Regions from separate parts of the Paenibacillus sp. V4I5 genome, predicted to be linked through region 1. Evidence: a T-box and tRNA genes for the amino acid it is inferred to sense, from the RefSeq annotation. Region 1 holds a T-box; the other regions hold tRNA genes.
What was found. The T-box of region 1 lies ahead of tyrS (tyrosine--tRNA ligase). A T-box ahead of a tRNA ligase gene usually reads a tRNA of that ligase, here a tRNA-Tyr.
Positions count from the first base shown of each region.

Region 2: it encodes a tRNA-Tyr, which carries the amino acid that the T-box ahead of tyrS (tyrosine--tRNA ligase) is inferred to sense. The anticodon was not compared.
Region 3: it encodes a tRNA-Tyr, which carries the amino acid that the T-box ahead of tyrS (tyrosine--tRNA ligase) is inferred to sense. The anticodon was not compared.

Region 1 covers NZ_JAUSZB010000002.1:8,080,277-8,085,428, reverse strand. Annotated here, with positions in the region: gene QFZ78_RS38260 (diguanylate cyclase) at 1-1,109, opposite strand, end outside; gene rpsD (30S ribosomal protein S4) at 1,462-2,061, shown strand; gene tyrS (tyrosine--tRNA ligase) at 2,107-3,366, opposite strand; T-box leader at 3,418-3,696, opposite strand; gene QFZ78_RS38245 (transglycosylase domain-containing protein) at 3,825-5,152, shown strand, end outside.
Region 2 covers NZ_JAUSZB010000002.1:5,954,672-5,959,823, forward strand. Annotated here, with positions in the region: rRNA gene QFZ78_RS29170 (23S ribosomal RNA) at 1-1,688, shown strand, start outside; tRNA gene QFZ78_RS29175 (tRNA-Asn) at 1,769-1,844, shown strand; tRNA gene QFZ78_RS29180 (tRNA-Ser) at 1,848-1,939, shown strand; tRNA gene QFZ78_RS29185 (tRNA-Glu) at 1,955-2,029, shown strand; tRNA gene QFZ78_RS29190 (tRNA-Val) at 2,043-2,118, shown strand; tRNA gene QFZ78_RS29195 (tRNA-Met) at 2,172-2,248, shown strand; tRNA gene QFZ78_RS29200 (tRNA-Asp) at 2,283-2,359, shown strand; tRNA gene QFZ78_RS29205 (tRNA-Phe) at 2,379-2,454, shown strand; tRNA gene QFZ78_RS29210 (tRNA-Thr) at 2,473-2,548, shown strand; tRNA gene QFZ78_RS29215 (tRNA-Tyr) at 2,558-2,639, shown strand; tRNA gene QFZ78_RS29220 (tRNA-Trp) at 2,652-2,725, shown strand; tRNA gene QFZ78_RS29225 (tRNA-His) at 2,751-2,823, shown strand; tRNA gene QFZ78_RS29230 (tRNA-Gln) at 2,846-2,917, shown strand; tRNA gene QFZ78_RS29235 (tRNA-Gly) at 2,926-3,000, shown strand; tRNA gene QFZ78_RS29240 (tRNA-Cys) at 3,011-3,084, shown strand; tRNA gene QFZ78_RS29245 (tRNA-Leu) at 3,094-3,182, shown strand; tRNA gene QFZ78_RS29250 (tRNA-Leu) at 3,203-3,281, shown strand; gene QFZ78_RS29255 (sensor histidine kinase) at 3,433-5,152, shown strand, end outside.
Region 3 covers NZ_JAUSZB010000002.1:5,492,604-5,497,755, reverse strand. Annotated here, with positions in the region: gene ade (adenine deaminase) at 1-1,403, opposite strand, end outside; tRNA gene QFZ78_RS27075 (tRNA-Gly) at 1,742-1,812, opposite strand; tRNA gene QFZ78_RS27070 (tRNA-Pro) at 1,820-1,893, opposite strand; tRNA gene QFZ78_RS27065 (tRNA-Arg) at 1,921-1,997, opposite strand; tRNA gene QFZ78_RS27060 (tRNA-Gly) at 2,007-2,081, opposite strand; tRNA gene QFZ78_RS27055 (tRNA-Leu) at 2,122-2,201, opposite strand; tRNA gene QFZ78_RS27050 (tRNA-Lys) at 2,259-2,334, opposite strand; tRNA gene QFZ78_RS27045 (tRNA-Gln) at 2,345-2,416, opposite strand; tRNA gene QFZ78_RS27040 (tRNA-Tyr) at 2,429-2,510, opposite strand; tRNA gene QFZ78_RS27035 (tRNA-Thr) at 2,586-2,661, opposite strand; tRNA gene QFZ78_RS27030 (tRNA-Asp) at 2,680-2,756, opposite strand; tRNA gene QFZ78_RS27025 (tRNA-Met) at 2,788-2,864, opposite strand; tRNA gene QFZ78_RS27020 (tRNA-Val) at 2,890-2,965, opposite strand; tRNA gene QFZ78_RS27015 (tRNA-Glu) at 2,984-3,058, opposite strand; tRNA gene QFZ78_RS27010 (tRNA-Ser) at 3,079-3,167, opposite strand; tRNA gene QFZ78_RS27005 (tRNA-Met) at 3,178-3,251, opposite strand; tRNA gene QFZ78_RS27000 (tRNA-Ser) at 3,279-3,366, opposite strand; tRNA gene QFZ78_RS26995 (tRNA-Asn) at 3,444-3,516, opposite strand; tRNA gene QFZ78_RS26990 (tRNA-Ala) at 3,520-3,595, opposite strand; tRNA gene QFZ78_RS26985 (tRNA-Ile) at 3,680-3,756, opposite strand; rRNA gene rrf (5S ribosomal RNA) at 3,812-3,928, opposite strand; rRNA gene QFZ78_RS26975 (23S ribosomal RNA) at 3,998-5,152, opposite strand, start outside.

The DNA.
Region 1 (5,152 bases):
GAGTTAAAGATTTCATTTAAACGCAAGCTCTGATTTAACTGCTTGGTGATTTCATTAATAAGTCGAAGCTCGTTAATCATTAAATTGGACTGTTCATACAATTTAGCGTTTTCAAAAGCAGACCCGGCTGTATCAGCAAGCAATGATATGAATTGCAAATCCGCAGCGTGAATCAAATCCCTCTTAGACGTCATATATAAGACGCCATATACACCCTGTTTACCTGATAATGGAGCAGCTATATGACCTGTACTTGGGCCACTAATCTCGGATGAAGGTTCAAATATTACATGCCCTTCCATAAAAGCACGTGTTCGAATGTCATTCTCCGTACTTTGGAAATTCAAAGGCTTCACGGATAGATTCGTAGAGTCATTATCTTGTGAAAGCAATAAATCTACTTGTATATTGGGATAAACACTATGCATGCACTCAATGACTTCGGTCAATACCGAATCGACATCGATTTTGGCGTGTAGTTTCTTGGAAGCCTCAAATAAAATATCATGCTTCTTAAACTCAAGTTCCCTATTCAGATGCTGCATAAACAAATGATCGTACTTACGACGATCCTCTACGCTCTGCACACTACTTTGGAAAGAAAGGGAAAGTATATAGAACAATTGTGCAAGTTCATTTGCTTCTTCAATTGCATGGGAAAATAGTCCCAAATATAAAATTGGAATTCCTTGTGGATCTAGGACTGGAATCGAAGCAGCCAAAACTGTCTTCCGTTCTTTTGCGCTCATTTCATCGCTCGTCATTATATGCATTGTGGGATTCTCAGCACATCGTGCCAACGGATTGTCATTGCGTTCTGCATAGCTCCACGATGCCCCTACCTGCATCAATGCATCAGTAAGAAGTGTATCATGAAAGCAAGCCTTAACCACTTTCAGATCCGTATCCACGCATAGCAGTGCGGTTTGAGGCGGTAGCATTGCTTGCCCGAATTGGTGAATCCACTCATCAAACGCATCTCGTACGACATGATCACAATTGGATTCCCAATAGGAAAAGTTGCTAGAAAGAACAAGTCCTTGCCGAAGAAACTCTTCGAAGTGTTCTGCACGACTATGTTGTTTCATACTACGAAGTGATTCACTCATAGGCTCTCCTTCACCAACAAACTGTAGTCCTATTGATCCAGGCTAAATCTTACCTCATTTATCATACTATTTTTCTGTGCTTATTGCACGATATTTTAGAATCACTTTAAAGGATTAAGACTTGACACATGCCCGTGTTTTTAATAAAATTAGAAGTCGAGTAACAACATGATTTCGGTGAATGCCATTTGTGATCACCCTCACTGCTTTTGCTCCTGCCAAGACAGCGGCTGAACTACTCTTGTCAGGGAATCACAGTATGATTCGTAAGCAAAACCAGGCACTTGTCTTCACCCTGACATCTAGATGCTATCTACTAAACTAATTGTTGAAAAGAAGGAGTTTTTCCTAAATGTCACGTTATACAGGACCTAAATTTAAATTAAGCCGTCGTGTTGGTATTTCTTTGAGTGGTAACGGTAAAGACTTGAAACGCCCATTCCCTCCAGGTCAACATGGCCCAGGACAACGTAAAAAAATGAGCGGCTATGGCGTTCAATTAAATGAAAAACAAAAGCTTCGTCACATGTACGGTTTGAACGAGAAGCAATTCCGCAACTTGTTCGATAAAGCTTCCAAACTAAAAGGTATTTCCGGTGAGAACTTCATGATCTTGCTTGAAAGCCGTCTGGACAACCTGGTTTACCGTCTTGGTCTTTCCAACTCCCGCGCAGGCGCGCGTCAACTAGTTGCTCACGGTCACGTTACTGTGAACGGCAAAAAAGTAGATATCGCTTCTTACATCGTATCTACGGGTGACGTTATTGCTCTTCGTGAAAGAAGCAAAGGTCTTTCCGCAGTGAAAGAAGCTCTTACTAACCGTAACTACCTGCCAACTTACCTTGAGTTCAACGATGCAAGCGTAGAAGGCAAGTACATTCGTTTGCCAGAACGTTCTGAGCTTCCACAAGAAATTGACGAGAAACAAATCGTCGAGTTCTACAGCCGTTAATAAAAGCAAGCCCCTCAGGGATTTCCCTAAGGGGCTTTTTTTTCGTTAAGCAAACTGGACAAGGTAGTAATTCTTTTTACCGCGGCGAATAACAAGGTAAGACTCTCCGAGCCTACCCAGATCTTTGGTAACGGCATCGAATTGCGTCACTTTAACACCATTGACCGTGACAGCTCCGCTTTCAATATCTTGACGTGCTTGACGTTTGGACGGTGCTGCTCCTACGGAAATCAGTAAATCAACCAACGCAATATCATCTTGTTCTATGGTTGTAGATGGAACATCCTTGAACGCTTCTTCAATCTCCGTACGAGAAAGGTCCTGAATATTACCACTGAATAAAGCCGTTGTAATGTTAAGAGCACTTTCTAACGCGTCCCCGCCGTGTACAAGCTTCGTAACTTCACGGGCAAGCAGTTTCTGTGCCTCTCTTTTCTCAGGCTGAGCTTGCACTTCTTCCTCAAGACGTTCGATTTCCTCATGAGAAACGAAAGTAAAATATTTCAGGAAACGGATGACATCGTTGTCGGCTGTGCCCAACCAGAATTGGTAGAACTGATAAGGAGACGTTTTGCTTGCATCCAACCAAATAGCTCCGCCTTCTGTCTTCCCGAACTTTTGACCATCACTCTTTGTCACAAGCGGCAAGGTTACCCCGTAAGCACGTCTATCTGTGGACTTACCGATAAGCTCAAGGCCAGCTGTAATGTTACCCCATTGGTCACTTCCGCCAATTTGCACAGAGCAATTTTTCGTTTCATTGAGCTTCAGGAAATCGTAAGACTGCAGAATCATATAACTGAACTCTGTGAAAGAAATCCCTTTGGAGATCCGTGAATCAACAGAATCCTTTGCCAACATGTAATTAACGGTAAAGTTTTTGCCTACATCACGAAGGAATTCGATGACGTTCAGAGATCCTAACCAATCGTAATTGTTAACAAGCTCTGCACTATTTTCAATTTCGGTGGAGAAGTCGAGAAAGCGCGATAACTGATTTTTGATGCTTTGTGACCAAGCCTCAACAACTTCAGGCCCATTGAGTGTTCGCTCATTGGCTTTTCCGCTAGGATCACCAATCAGTCCTGTTCCCCCGCCAACGAGTGCTAGAGGAACGTGACCAGCAAGCTGAAAGCGTCTCAGAGTTAGAATAGGCAGCAAGCTACCGATGTGCAAGCTGTCCGCAGTCGGGTCAAAGCCGCAATAAAGCGTAACACGCTCCTCGCTAAGCTTTTTGTCTAAGCCCTCTCGATCTGTAATTTGATGAAGCAGTCCGCGAAACTCCAAATCCTTCAAAATATCCATGTTCATCCATCTCCTTTTTCCTTAAACATACAAAAAAAGCCTTCTTATCCACAAAGGGACGAGAAGACTTGACTCGCGGTACCACCCTAATTAAAACAGTAGTTACGTACATCTATAACAGGTGTTATGTGCACGGCTAGCTATTTTCACTCAAGAACCTTTAACGGGGTTTAATCGGCAAATACTACTTGTGCAGCTTAATTTGGCTGCAGGTTCCCATTCACTGCTCAAGACCGTAATTCACTAACCTGCAGGTACCGGTTCGCACCCTCCACCGGCTCTCTGAAAGCATCCACAAGCTACCTACTGCTGATCTTTCAACGCATTTGATAAAAATTTATCACATGTTTCCGGGTGTTGTCAAACCATGTCGGCATCGTTTCTTCGCTTCATCATTACCGCAAATGGGGCAGTTATGGTATACTATTAGGGTTCATGTAAGGAGGATATTGGAACTTATGCGCAATTTTTTCGCTAAATGGAATCGCCCTTGGGTGAGAACTACATTCAAAGTAACTTGGATTACCTTAAAATGGACCATCATTAGTGCCTTTTTGGCGGGAATTGTCGGTGGATCTGCCGCATTCGGGTATGTCAGTGCCCTAGTCAAAAAAGATCCTGTGCGCACGGAAGAGGCCATACGTCAGCAGATGCAGGAAAATGCAGTCACAGGTTTCGCTTACTTCAATGATGATACCGTCATTGGGCAATTGCGAACAGAAGAAGATCGGCGTCTCGCTCAGCTAGACGATATTCCGCAACTTCTGTTAGACGCTGTCCTCGCCATTGAAGACAAAGACTTCTACAACCATCGCGGGATCGATATCCGCGGGCTTTATCGGGCAGTAACTCAGAAACTGCTGAACGAAGAAGTACAAACAGGTGGAAGTACGATTACGCAACAGCTTGCCAGACGGGTATTTCTTACACTCGACCGCGATGATGGCCGTAAAGCAAGAGAGCTGCTGCTCGCGCTGCGGATGGAACGCCTAATGTCCAAGGATGAAATTTTGCTTGCTTATTTAAACAAAATTCCTTATGGCAATGGCGCGACAGGCTATAATCTATATGGGATTAAAGCAGCTGCCAAAGGCCTCTTTAACATCGACGATCTGGATAAGTTAAACGTTGCTCAAGCAGCTTACTTAGCCGGTTTGCCGCAATCCCCATCGCAGTACTCTGCCTTCACGAGCAAGCCCGACTTTGATGAAGATGGTTTCAAAAAAGCGGTCACGCGTGAACAGTTAGTACTCAAACGGATGCTGGAAGAAAAGAAAATTACAAATGAACAGTACCAAGAAGCACTTAAATTTGATCTCAAAGCTTCCATGCCCCCTGCGGCTCAGAAGGCTTATACGACTTATCCTTACCTCATGATTGAAACGGAAAAAGAAGCTGCAGAAATTTTGTTGAAGATCCAGAAGCCTGAGCTTGATCCTAAGAAAAACCAGGCCGCTTATAATGAAGCGTTAAAGGGTATACATACTCAGCTCTTACGTGGTGGTTATCAAATCTATACAACCATAGACAAGACCATTTATGATTCCATGCATGAAATATCGAGTAACGATAAAAACTTTGCCCCTACAGATGATAAAAAAGGCATGGAACAAGTCGGGGCCATCATGATCGATTCTAAATCCGGAGCTATAAAAGGGATGATTGAGGGCCGCAATTTCTTCGAAGAGCAGCTCAATCACGCCACACAAGCATTCAGACAGCCTGGATCAACCATGAAACCCATTGCCGCCTATATACCAGCCTTAGAGAAAGGGGCCATTCAGCC
Region 2 (5,152 bases), 2.1 Mb from region 1:
CGTTGTATGTACGTAGAATTCTGACCGTAAGGACAGGTGGAGCGCATACAAGTGAGAATGCCGGTATAAGTAACGAAAAGATCAGTGAGAATCTGATCCGCCGAAAACCTAAGGGTTCCTGAGGAAGGCTCGTCCGCTCAGGGTAAGTCGGGACCTAAGGCGAGGCCGAAAGGCGTAGTCGATGGACAACAGGTGGAAATTCCTGTACCACCGTAGCCGTTATGAGCAATGGAGTGACGCAGAAGGATAGTGACGCGAGCTGATGGATGCTCGTCCAAGCAGTGAGGCTGATGTGTAGGCAAATCCGCACATCGTAAGGCTGGGCTGTGATGGGGAGGGAAATTTAAGTACCGAAGGTCATGAGTTCACACTGCCAAGAAAAGCTTCTAGCCAGGCGAAGGTGCCCGTACCGCAAACCGACACAGGTGGGTGAGAAGAGAATTCTAAGGCGCGCGGAAGAACTCTCGTTAAGGAACTCGGCAAAATGACCCCGTAACTTCGGGAGAAGGGGTGCCTCGGTAGGGTGAATAGCCCGAGGGGGCCGCAGTGAAAAGGCCCAAGCGACTGTTTAGCAAAAACACAGGTCTGTGCGAAGCCGCAAGGCGAAGTATACGGGCTGACGCCTGCCCGGTGCTGGAAGGTTAAGAGGAGTGGTTAGGGACCTCGGTTCCGAAGCTATGAATTGAAGCCCCAGTAAACGGCGGCCGTAACTATAACGGTCCTAAGGTAGCGAAATTCCTTGTCAGGTAAATTCTGACCCGCACGAATGGCGTAACGACTTGGGCGCTGTCTCAACGAGAGATCCGGTGAAATTTTAATACCTGTGAAGATGCAGGTTACCCGCGACAAGACGGAAAGACCCCATGGAGCTTTACTGCAGCTTGATATTGGACTTTGGTACGATCTGTACAGGATAGGTGGGAGCCTTTGAAGCCTGAGCGCCAGCTTGGGTGGAGGCATCGTTGGGATACCACCCTGATCGTATCGGAGTTCTAACCTGGTACCGTGATCCGGTATGGGGACAGTGTCAGGTGGGCAGTTTGACTGGGGCGGTCGCCTCCTAAAATGTAACGGAGGCGTTTAAAGGTTCCCTCAGAATGGTTGGAAATCATTCGCAGAGTGCAAAGGCATAAGGGAGCTTGACTGCGAGACCTACAAGTCGAGCAGGGACGAAAGTCGGACTTAGTGATCCGGTGGTACCGAATGGAAGGGCCATCGCTCAACGGATAAAAGCTACCCTGGGGATAACAGGCTTATCTCCCCCAAGAGTCCACATCGACGGGGAGGTTTGGCACCTCGATGTCGGCTCATCGCATCCTGGGGCTGAAGTAGGTCCCAAGGGTTGGGCTGTTCGCCCATTAAAGCGGTACGCGAGCTGGGTTCAGAACGTCGTGAGACAGTTCGGTCCCTATCTGTCGCGGGCGTAGGAAATTTGAGAGGAGCTGTCCTTAGTACGAGAGGACCGGGATGGACGTACCGCTGGTGTACCAGTTGTCTCGCCAGAGGCATCGCTGGGTAGCTATGTACGGAGGGGATAAGCGCTGAAAGCATCTAAGCGCGAAGCCCCCCTCAAGATGAGATTTCCCAGTATGTAAGACCCCTTGTAGACGACGAGGTTGATAGGTTCGAGGTGGAAGTGCAGCAATGCATGCAGCTGACGAATACTAATCGGTCGAGGGCTTAACCAATAAACCTAAAATTCTAACTTTACGCAAGTTTCGTATCTAGTTTTCAAGGAATAAATCCTTGAAGTGAACATTGTTTCTATTCCCTGATAGCTCAGTTGGTAGAGCACTCGACTGTTAATCGAGTTGTCACAGGTTCGAGTCCTGTTCGGGGAGCCATATGGAGAGGTGTCCGAGCTGGCCGAAGGAGCACGATTGGAAATCGTGTAGGCGTCACAAGCGTCTCGAGGGTTCGAATCCCTCTCTCTCCGCCACTATCTTTCTAGCAAGGCCCGTTGGTCAAGTGGTTAAGACACCTCCCTTTCACGGAGGTAACAGGGGTTCGAGTCCCCTACGGGTCACCATTCTTACTTCCATGGAGGCTTAGCTCAGCTGGGAGAGCATCTGCCTTACAAGCAGAGGGTCGGCGGTTCGATCCCGTCAGCCTCCACCATGATTCCTTTAGTAAGACTTGCTTTACTAGGATTCATCATATATGCTTAATGACGCGGGGTGGAGCAGCCCGGTAGCTCGTCGGGCTCATAACCCGAAGGCCGCAGGTTCAAATCCTGCCCCCGCAACCAATCTTCTTATAGAAGAAGATATTGTACTTAGCATGGAGCTGTGGTGTAGTGGCCTAACATGCCTGCCTGTCACGCAGGAGACCGCGGGTTCGAATCCCGTCAGCTCCGCCATTTTTTCAAAATCAAGTAAGGCTCGGTAGCTCAGTCGGTAGAGCAGAGGACTGAAAATCCTCGTGTCGGCGGTTCGATTCCGTCCCGAGCCACCATTTTTACAAACTTAATATGCCGTTGTAGCTCAACTGGTAGAGCAACTGACTTGTAATCAGTAGGTTGGGGGTTCAAGTCCTCTCGACGGCACCATTGCTTTGTGGAGGCTTAGTGAAGTGGCTAAACACGGCAGACTGTAAATCTGCTCTCTTCGAGTTCGGTGGTTCGAATCCATCAGCCTCCATTTACTTTTTCTAGGGGCATAGTTTAAGGGTAGAACAAAGGTCTCCAAAACCTTTGGTGTGGGTTCAATTCCTGCTGCCCCTGCCAAAAAAGTAAGAAACTTAATATTGTGGCGGTCGTGGCGAAGGGGTTAACGCACTGGTTTGTGGATCCAGCATTCGCGGGTTCAAGTCCCGTCGTCCGCCCATTATTACCCAAGTAACATAATGGGGATTAGCCAAGCGGTAAGGCAACGGACTTTGACTCCGTCATGCCAAGGTTCAAATCCTTGATCCCCAGTTTTATATGCGGAAGTGGCTCAGCGGTAGAGCATCGCCTTGCCAAGGCGAGGGTCGCGGGTTCGATCCCCGTCTTCCGCTCCATTATTACTAAGGCGCCATAGCCAAGTGGTAAGGCAGAGCTCTGCAAAAGCTTTACCCCCAGTTCGAATCTGGGTGGCGCCTCCACATTTATTAGCCGGAGTGGCGGAATCGGCAGACGCACAGGACTTAAAATCCTGCGGTAGGTGACTACCGTACCAGTTCAAGTCTGGTCTTCGGCACCATTATCTTTACAACTTCATATGCCGGCATGGCGGAATGGCAGACGCGCTCGACTCAAAATCGAGTCCGAAAGGGTGGAGGTTCGAGTCCTCTTGCCGGTATGAAGCAAAAATAGGACATGAAATCATTTGATTTCATGTCCTATTTTTTATATTGTATGGATATAAAATTTAATGCGTTTGAATCATATACAAATGGCTGTGAAATCGAGAAAATACTTCATTTATTTTTCTGACTGAAAGGAGGATGGATATGAGAAATTCCTTGCGTTTCAAATTCATTACTGGCTTTCTAATCATTATTATTCCGCTTGTATTTTTTCTATTATTTAATAATTTGTATGCAATAAATGTCGTACGAGAGCAAGTCTCCACAACAAATAGCAACTTACTTGCGCAGCATGTAAAGCAAATCAATCAGATATTTGCTGAAACTAACACCTATCTGTATGATTTATGGGATAACGAAATTGACATTAATCAGCTAAATGATCTCACATTTGGTACGGACGAGTATTTGCTAACTAAAAAAAGAATAGTCAATCGCTTTCAAACGAACCTCAATTATTTTTTTCTGCTGGATACCATATTTCTTTTTAATGACCGGACACAGGATGTGACCTTTGTAACTAAAAAGGATTATTATTTTCAGCAGCGGCTAATTACGGAATCAGTTCCAATAGAAATAACTGATCAGAAAAACATGGACTCGCCGGTATGGCAGTTAATTCAATTTGAAAATCGAACAGTCTTGATGAAAACTACGCGCCTGACGAACAATCTCATCGCGGGGGCAATCGTAAATACAGACAGCTTGGTCGCTTCGTTACAGTTTTTGGATATGGGGACAACCGGCGGTGCAGTCATACTTTCCAAAAATGGGGATGTCGCATCACATACGACGCTTGGAGCTTCGGAACTAAAGGAAGCCGTTGAAGCAGTACCTCATCTTAATAATACGTACCAAATTGTAACTGATCCGAAGGATAATAATAAATATTTGTTGATTAGTGTTTTTTCTGAAATTGCAAACATTAATTACACCGTAATGATTCCCGAAGGGACTATGCTGAAACATCTTCCATTCTTTCAGATAGCGGTATATTTTATCCCTTTGTGTGGGATATTGATTCTGCTTTTTTACTTATACTTTCTGCGAAGTGTCTTATTGAAGCCAATGAATACATTGATGCTTGGGATGAAACGTATTATGCGAGGTGATTTAAACATTCGATTGAATGAAGATCACTCGAGTGAATTTTCTTTTTTGATAGGCACGTTTAACAATATGGTTACAGAGATTTCAAAGTTGAAAATAAATGTTTATGAGGAGAAAATTCGTACGCAGGAGGCTGAATTTGGACTTCTGCAAGTGCAAATCCGACCGCATTTTTATTTAAATTCATTGAATATTATTTATAGTTTAGCAGCTATTAAGGAATATGCTTTGATCCAAAAAATGACACAGCATTTGGCAGAATACTTTCGTTTTATTACGCAGACTAAACAAGGGACCGTGACATTAGAAGCTGAAATCAGACACACTCAAAATTATTTGGAGATCCAAAAGCTGCGGTTTCCTAACCAACTCGTTTATGAGATTGAACTGCCGGATCAATATCGGAAATGTGATATCCTACCTTTAACGATTCAAACATTTGTTGAAAATAGCATCATCCATGGATTTGCGGATCGAAGAGAACTCTTTACGGTTCAAATCATCGTGACAGCAGATGAACAAATGCCGGATGATTTCTTATGGATAGAAGTCAGTGATAGCGGAGTGGGATTTTCTGAGACTTTATTGAAAAATTTGAAAGAAGTCAGTTACGAAGATGAGTTATTTGCAGAAGGCCATCTAGGTATTCAAAATGTAATAAAAAGGCAGCGTATCAGATATAAAGGAAAAGCAAAATTGTTGTTTAACAATGGTAAAGTTAGAGGCGCTGAAGTTAAATTAGGTATTCCGATGA
Region 3 (5,152 bases), 2.6 Mb from region 1:
TGCGTAAAACCAAGTGAAATTTGACCCGTTCCACGGTGTCGCTCGATACAGGCGAGACGGATAATATCCTGCTCTACATCTGGTTGGATGATCCCTTCTTCAACACCTAGAGCTGCAGTCATTTTCTCTGTTCTTGCACTGTTTTCAATAATGCGGATGACATTGACTTGCGTCTTATCCTGATTACTTCGACTTACAAGCTTGAAGTCCTCTGCCGTAAGCTCGCGCTTAACGTTCATGGAATTACGGATGTGTTCGGGATAGACGAAATCGGGGAAATCAACCGTAAGCTTGCCATTATCAAAAACAACTTGACCGTCGGTAATGACCGTGGAAGGCTCGACCTTCTGTAAATCATCCAGTAATAAAATGTCAGCATATTTACCGGGAGTAATACTGCCCAAATCTTGCTCCATTTTAAAATAACGGGCCACATTAATCGTTACCATTTGAATCGCAGTTACAGGGTCGACACCCTCTTCGATTGCGCGGCAAACCACATGATTGAGATGCCCTTTCTCCACCAACGTTTGCGGACTTACATCATCCGTGACGAGCGAAATATTGGCCGTGTTGACCTTATCTTCGGTTACCACCTTAATGACCTCTTTGACATCATGCCAGGCCGAACCTTCACGAATCATAAGGTGCATCCCCATGCGGACTTTGTGAAGACCTTGTTCCCTAGTTACGGTTTCATGATCAGATGTCACGCCCGATGCCATATAAGCCTGCAGCATACGATCATCATCACTCGGAAAATGTCCTGTGACCGTTTTACCACTCTTGATTGTTTCTTCAATCTCCCCGCACATTTTCGGATCACCGTAAACGACACCAGGAAAATTCATGACTTCGCCTAGTCCGACCACGTTGTCCCACTGCAATCCCTCTTTAATATCGGTTACTTCTAAGCTTGCACCTGCATCTTCCAAGCCGTTAGTCGCTGGTACGCAGGATGGGAAAGTCGTAAAAACTTTAAGAGGCAGCTGCTGCCCCTCTTCGTGCATCAGCCTTACACCTTCTGTTCCAAACACATTGGCAATTTCATGTGGGTCCATAAAAATCCCCGTTGTTCCTTTGGCTAATGCCGCTTTGGCAAACTCGGTAACGGAAAGCATAGTGCTTTCAACATGCATATGACCATCTAATAAGCCTGGAGACATATACTTCCCTGTGGCATCGATAATGACCGTTTGAGCCCCAATGGTATGGTCTGCATTCCCTACATAGGCAATTCTCCCAGCAGCAACAGCAACATCCATATGCTCAATTAATTCACCAGAATACACATTGACGAGTGTTCCATTCTTAATGACTACATCGGAAAATACTTCGCCTATTGCAACCTTAGCTAGCGTTCTGCTCACTTCAACTAGTTTATTTCTTTTATTTAGCATCATGGGTTTTGTACTCCTTTATGTATGTAAATTAATTAACCTATTCCGATCCGGTGACAAGCGTCACAACCCCTGAACATCGGTTCACATGCATTACTTGTATCACTTCTCCATTAAATTTACCATGAAAGAGGTTTATCTCAAGGGTTACATGCTACAGCAGAGGATTCCTCATTTCTATTTATTAAATTATACGGAGCTAATGTAATTCAGATGCAGGTTATCATCGAGGCATAGTTCTATGACATCACCGGTGATGGGGGCACTCCAAATTAAAATTTGAGTTCACAGAGTTCCTGTACAAACGAAAAAGACCACCCGAAGGTGATCTTTTTCTGTGAAGCGGGCGGCGGGAATCGAACCCGCGCGATCAGCTTGGAAGGCTGAAGTTCTACCATTAAACTACGCCCGCGTGTTTATCGGGACGACACGATTTGAACATGCGACCCCCTGCTCCCAAAGCAGGTGCTCTACCAAGCTGAGCTACGTCCCGAAAGTAATATGTATTTCTAATAAAAAATGGCGCGCCCTGAGAGATTCGAACTCCCGACCTTTTGATTCGTAGTCAAATACTCTATCCAGCTGAGCTAAGGGCGCTTAATTAAATGGAGCGGAAGACGGGGATCGAACCCGCGACCCTCGCCTTGGCAAGGCGATGCTCTACCGCTGAGCCACTTCCGCATGGGTACCTCCAGGAGTATGAATACTGCTGAGGATTTGATGCGCGTAGAGGGACTTGAACCCCCACGGTCGCCCGCTAGATCCTAAGTCTAGTGCGTCTGCCAATTCCGCCATACGCGCATGTTGTAAATAAGGCAATCTGAGAGACTTTAGTCTACGCCTAAAGATCCCTATATATGGTGAGTCATGTAGGATTCGAACCTACGACACCCTGATTAAAAGTCAGGTGCTCTACCAACTGAGCTAATGACTCAAGTGAAGAACTGGGGATCAAGGATTTGAACCTTGGCATGACGGAGTCAAAGTCCGTTGCCTTACCGCTTGGCTAATCCCCAACGTAGATTGGATGGAGGCTGATGGATTCGAACCACCGAACTCGAAGAGAGCAGATTTACAGTCTGCCGTGTTTAGCCACTTCACTAAGCCTCCACATATAAAGCCTTACCGAGCCCAAAAAAAGTATTAGCGTTGCTATAAAGCTTATCTTCACTTTTTTGGGAATTGTGGTGCCGTCGAGAGGACTTGAACCCCCAACCTACTGATTACAAGTCAGTTGCTCTACCAGTTGAGCTACAACGGCATATTCATTCATAAAAAATGGCGGAGCTGACGGGATTCGAACCCGCGGTCTCCTGCGTGACAGGCAGGCATGTTAGGCCACTACACCACAGCTCCACACTATGAAAACAACACTCAGTAAAGAGTTTGGTTGCGGGGGCAGGATTTGAACCTGCGGCCTTCGGGTTATGAGCCCGACGAGCTACCGGGCTGCTCCACCCCGCGACATGACTAGCCAGATATTAAAATATGGTGGAGGCTGACGGGATCGAACCGCCGACCCTCTGCTTGTAAGGCAGATGCTCTCCCAGCTGAGCTAAGCCTCCATGGGATATGAAGATTATTGGTGACCCGTAGGGGACTCGAACCCCTGTTACCTCCGTGAAAGGGAGGTGTCTTAACCACTTGACCAACGGGCCAAACTTAAAAAATTTACCTACGGAGAGAGAGGGATTCGAACCCTCGCACCACTTACGCAGTCTAACCCCTTAGCAGAGGGTCCCCTTATAGCCACTTGGGTATCTCTCCAATTTATCAGTAGCGGCAGAGGGGCTCGAACCCCCGACCTTACGGGTATGAACCGTACGCTCTAGCCAGCTGAGCTACGCCGCCATATTGTCTTTCCTTTATCTAAAGAAACGGAGAAGGAGGGATTCGAACCCTCGAGACGCTTGTGACGCCTACACGATTTCCAATCGTGCTCCTTCGGCCGCTCGGACACTTCTCCACGAATGTGTTTATTGGGGCCCCCAAAAAGTAATAGGAATATGCTACAAAGCATCACTTCACTTCTTGGGGGTTTGACTCCCCGAACAGGACTCGAACCTGTGACAACTCGATTAACAGTCGAGTGCTCTACCAACTGAGCTATCAGGGAAAATGGTGGAGCCAAGCGGGATCGAACCGCTGACCTCCTGCTTGCAAGGCAGGCGCTCTCCCAGCTGAGCTATGGCCCCATATTAGTGAGACTGATTTCATCAAAGATCCCTATATTACCCCAAAAAATTTCCGTGGACCCCGATACTAACTATGAAGTTAATTGGTGGGCCCTAGTGGACTCGAACCACCGACCTCACCCTTATCAGGGGTGCGCTCTAACCAGCTGAGCTAAGGGCCCTAATGTGTAAAACAGTGTACAGGGCGGCAAAAAAAATACCCACTAGGGGTATTCTGCTTGGCAACGTTCTACTCTCCCAGAACCCTGCGGTTCAAGTACCATCGACGCTGGAGGGCTTAACGGTCGTGTTCGAGATGGGAACGCGTGGGTCCCCTCCGCCATCATCACCAAACAGTCAAAGCGTGGTTTGCGCCTTGAAAACTAGATACGAAACTTGCGTAAAGTTAGAATTTTAGGTTTATTGGTTAAGCCCTCGACCGATTAGTATTCGTCAGCTGCATGCATTGCTGCACTTCCACCTCGAACCTATCAACCTCGTCGTCTACAAGGGGTCTTACATACTGGGAAATCTCATCTTGAGGGGGGCTTCGCGCTTAGATGCTTTCAGCGCTTATCCCCTCCGTACATAGCTACCCAGCGATGCCTCTGGCGAGACAACTGGTACACCAGCGGTACGTCCATCCCGGTCCTCTCGTACTAAGGACAGCTCCTCTCAAATTTCCTACGCCCGCGACAGATAGGGACCGAACTGTCTCACGACGTTCTGAACCCAGCTCGCGTACCGCTTTAATGGGCGAACAGCCCAACCCTTGGGACCTACTTCAGCCCCAGGATGCGATGAGCCGACATCGAGGTGCCAAACCTCCCCGTCGATGTGGACTCTTGGGGGAGATAAGCCTGTTATCCCCAGGGTAGCTTTTATCCGTTGAGCGATGGCCCTTCCATTCGGTACCACCGGATCACTAAGTCCGACTTTCGTCCCTGCTCGACTTGTAGGTCTCGCAGTCAAGCTCCCTTATGCCTTTGCACTCTGCGAATGATTTCCAACCATTCTGAGGGAACCTTTAAACGCCTCCGTTACATTTTAGGAGGCGACCGCCCCAGTCAAACTGCCCACCTGACACTGTCCCCATACCGGATCACGGTACCAGGTTAGAACTCCGATACGATCAGGGTGGTATCCCAACGATGCCTCCACCCAAGCTGGCGCTCAGGCTTCAAAGGCTCCCACCTATCCTGTACAGATCGTACCAAAGTCCAATATCAAGCTGCAGTAAAGCTCCATGGGGTCTTTCCGTCTTGTCGCGGGTAACCTGCATCTTCACAGGTATTAAAATTTCACCGGATCTCTCGTTGAGACAGCGCCCAAGTCGTTACGCCATTCGTGCGGGTCAGAATTTACCTGACAAGGAATTTCGCTACCTTAGGACCGTTATAGTTACGGCCGCCGTTTACTGGGGCTTCAATTCATAGCTTCGGAACCGAGGTCCCTAACCACTCCTCTTAACCTTCCAGCACCGGGCAGGCGTCAGCCCGTATACTTCGCCTTGCGGCTTCGCACAGACCTGTGTTTTTGCTAAACAGTCGCTTGGGCCTTTTCACTGCGGCCCCCTCG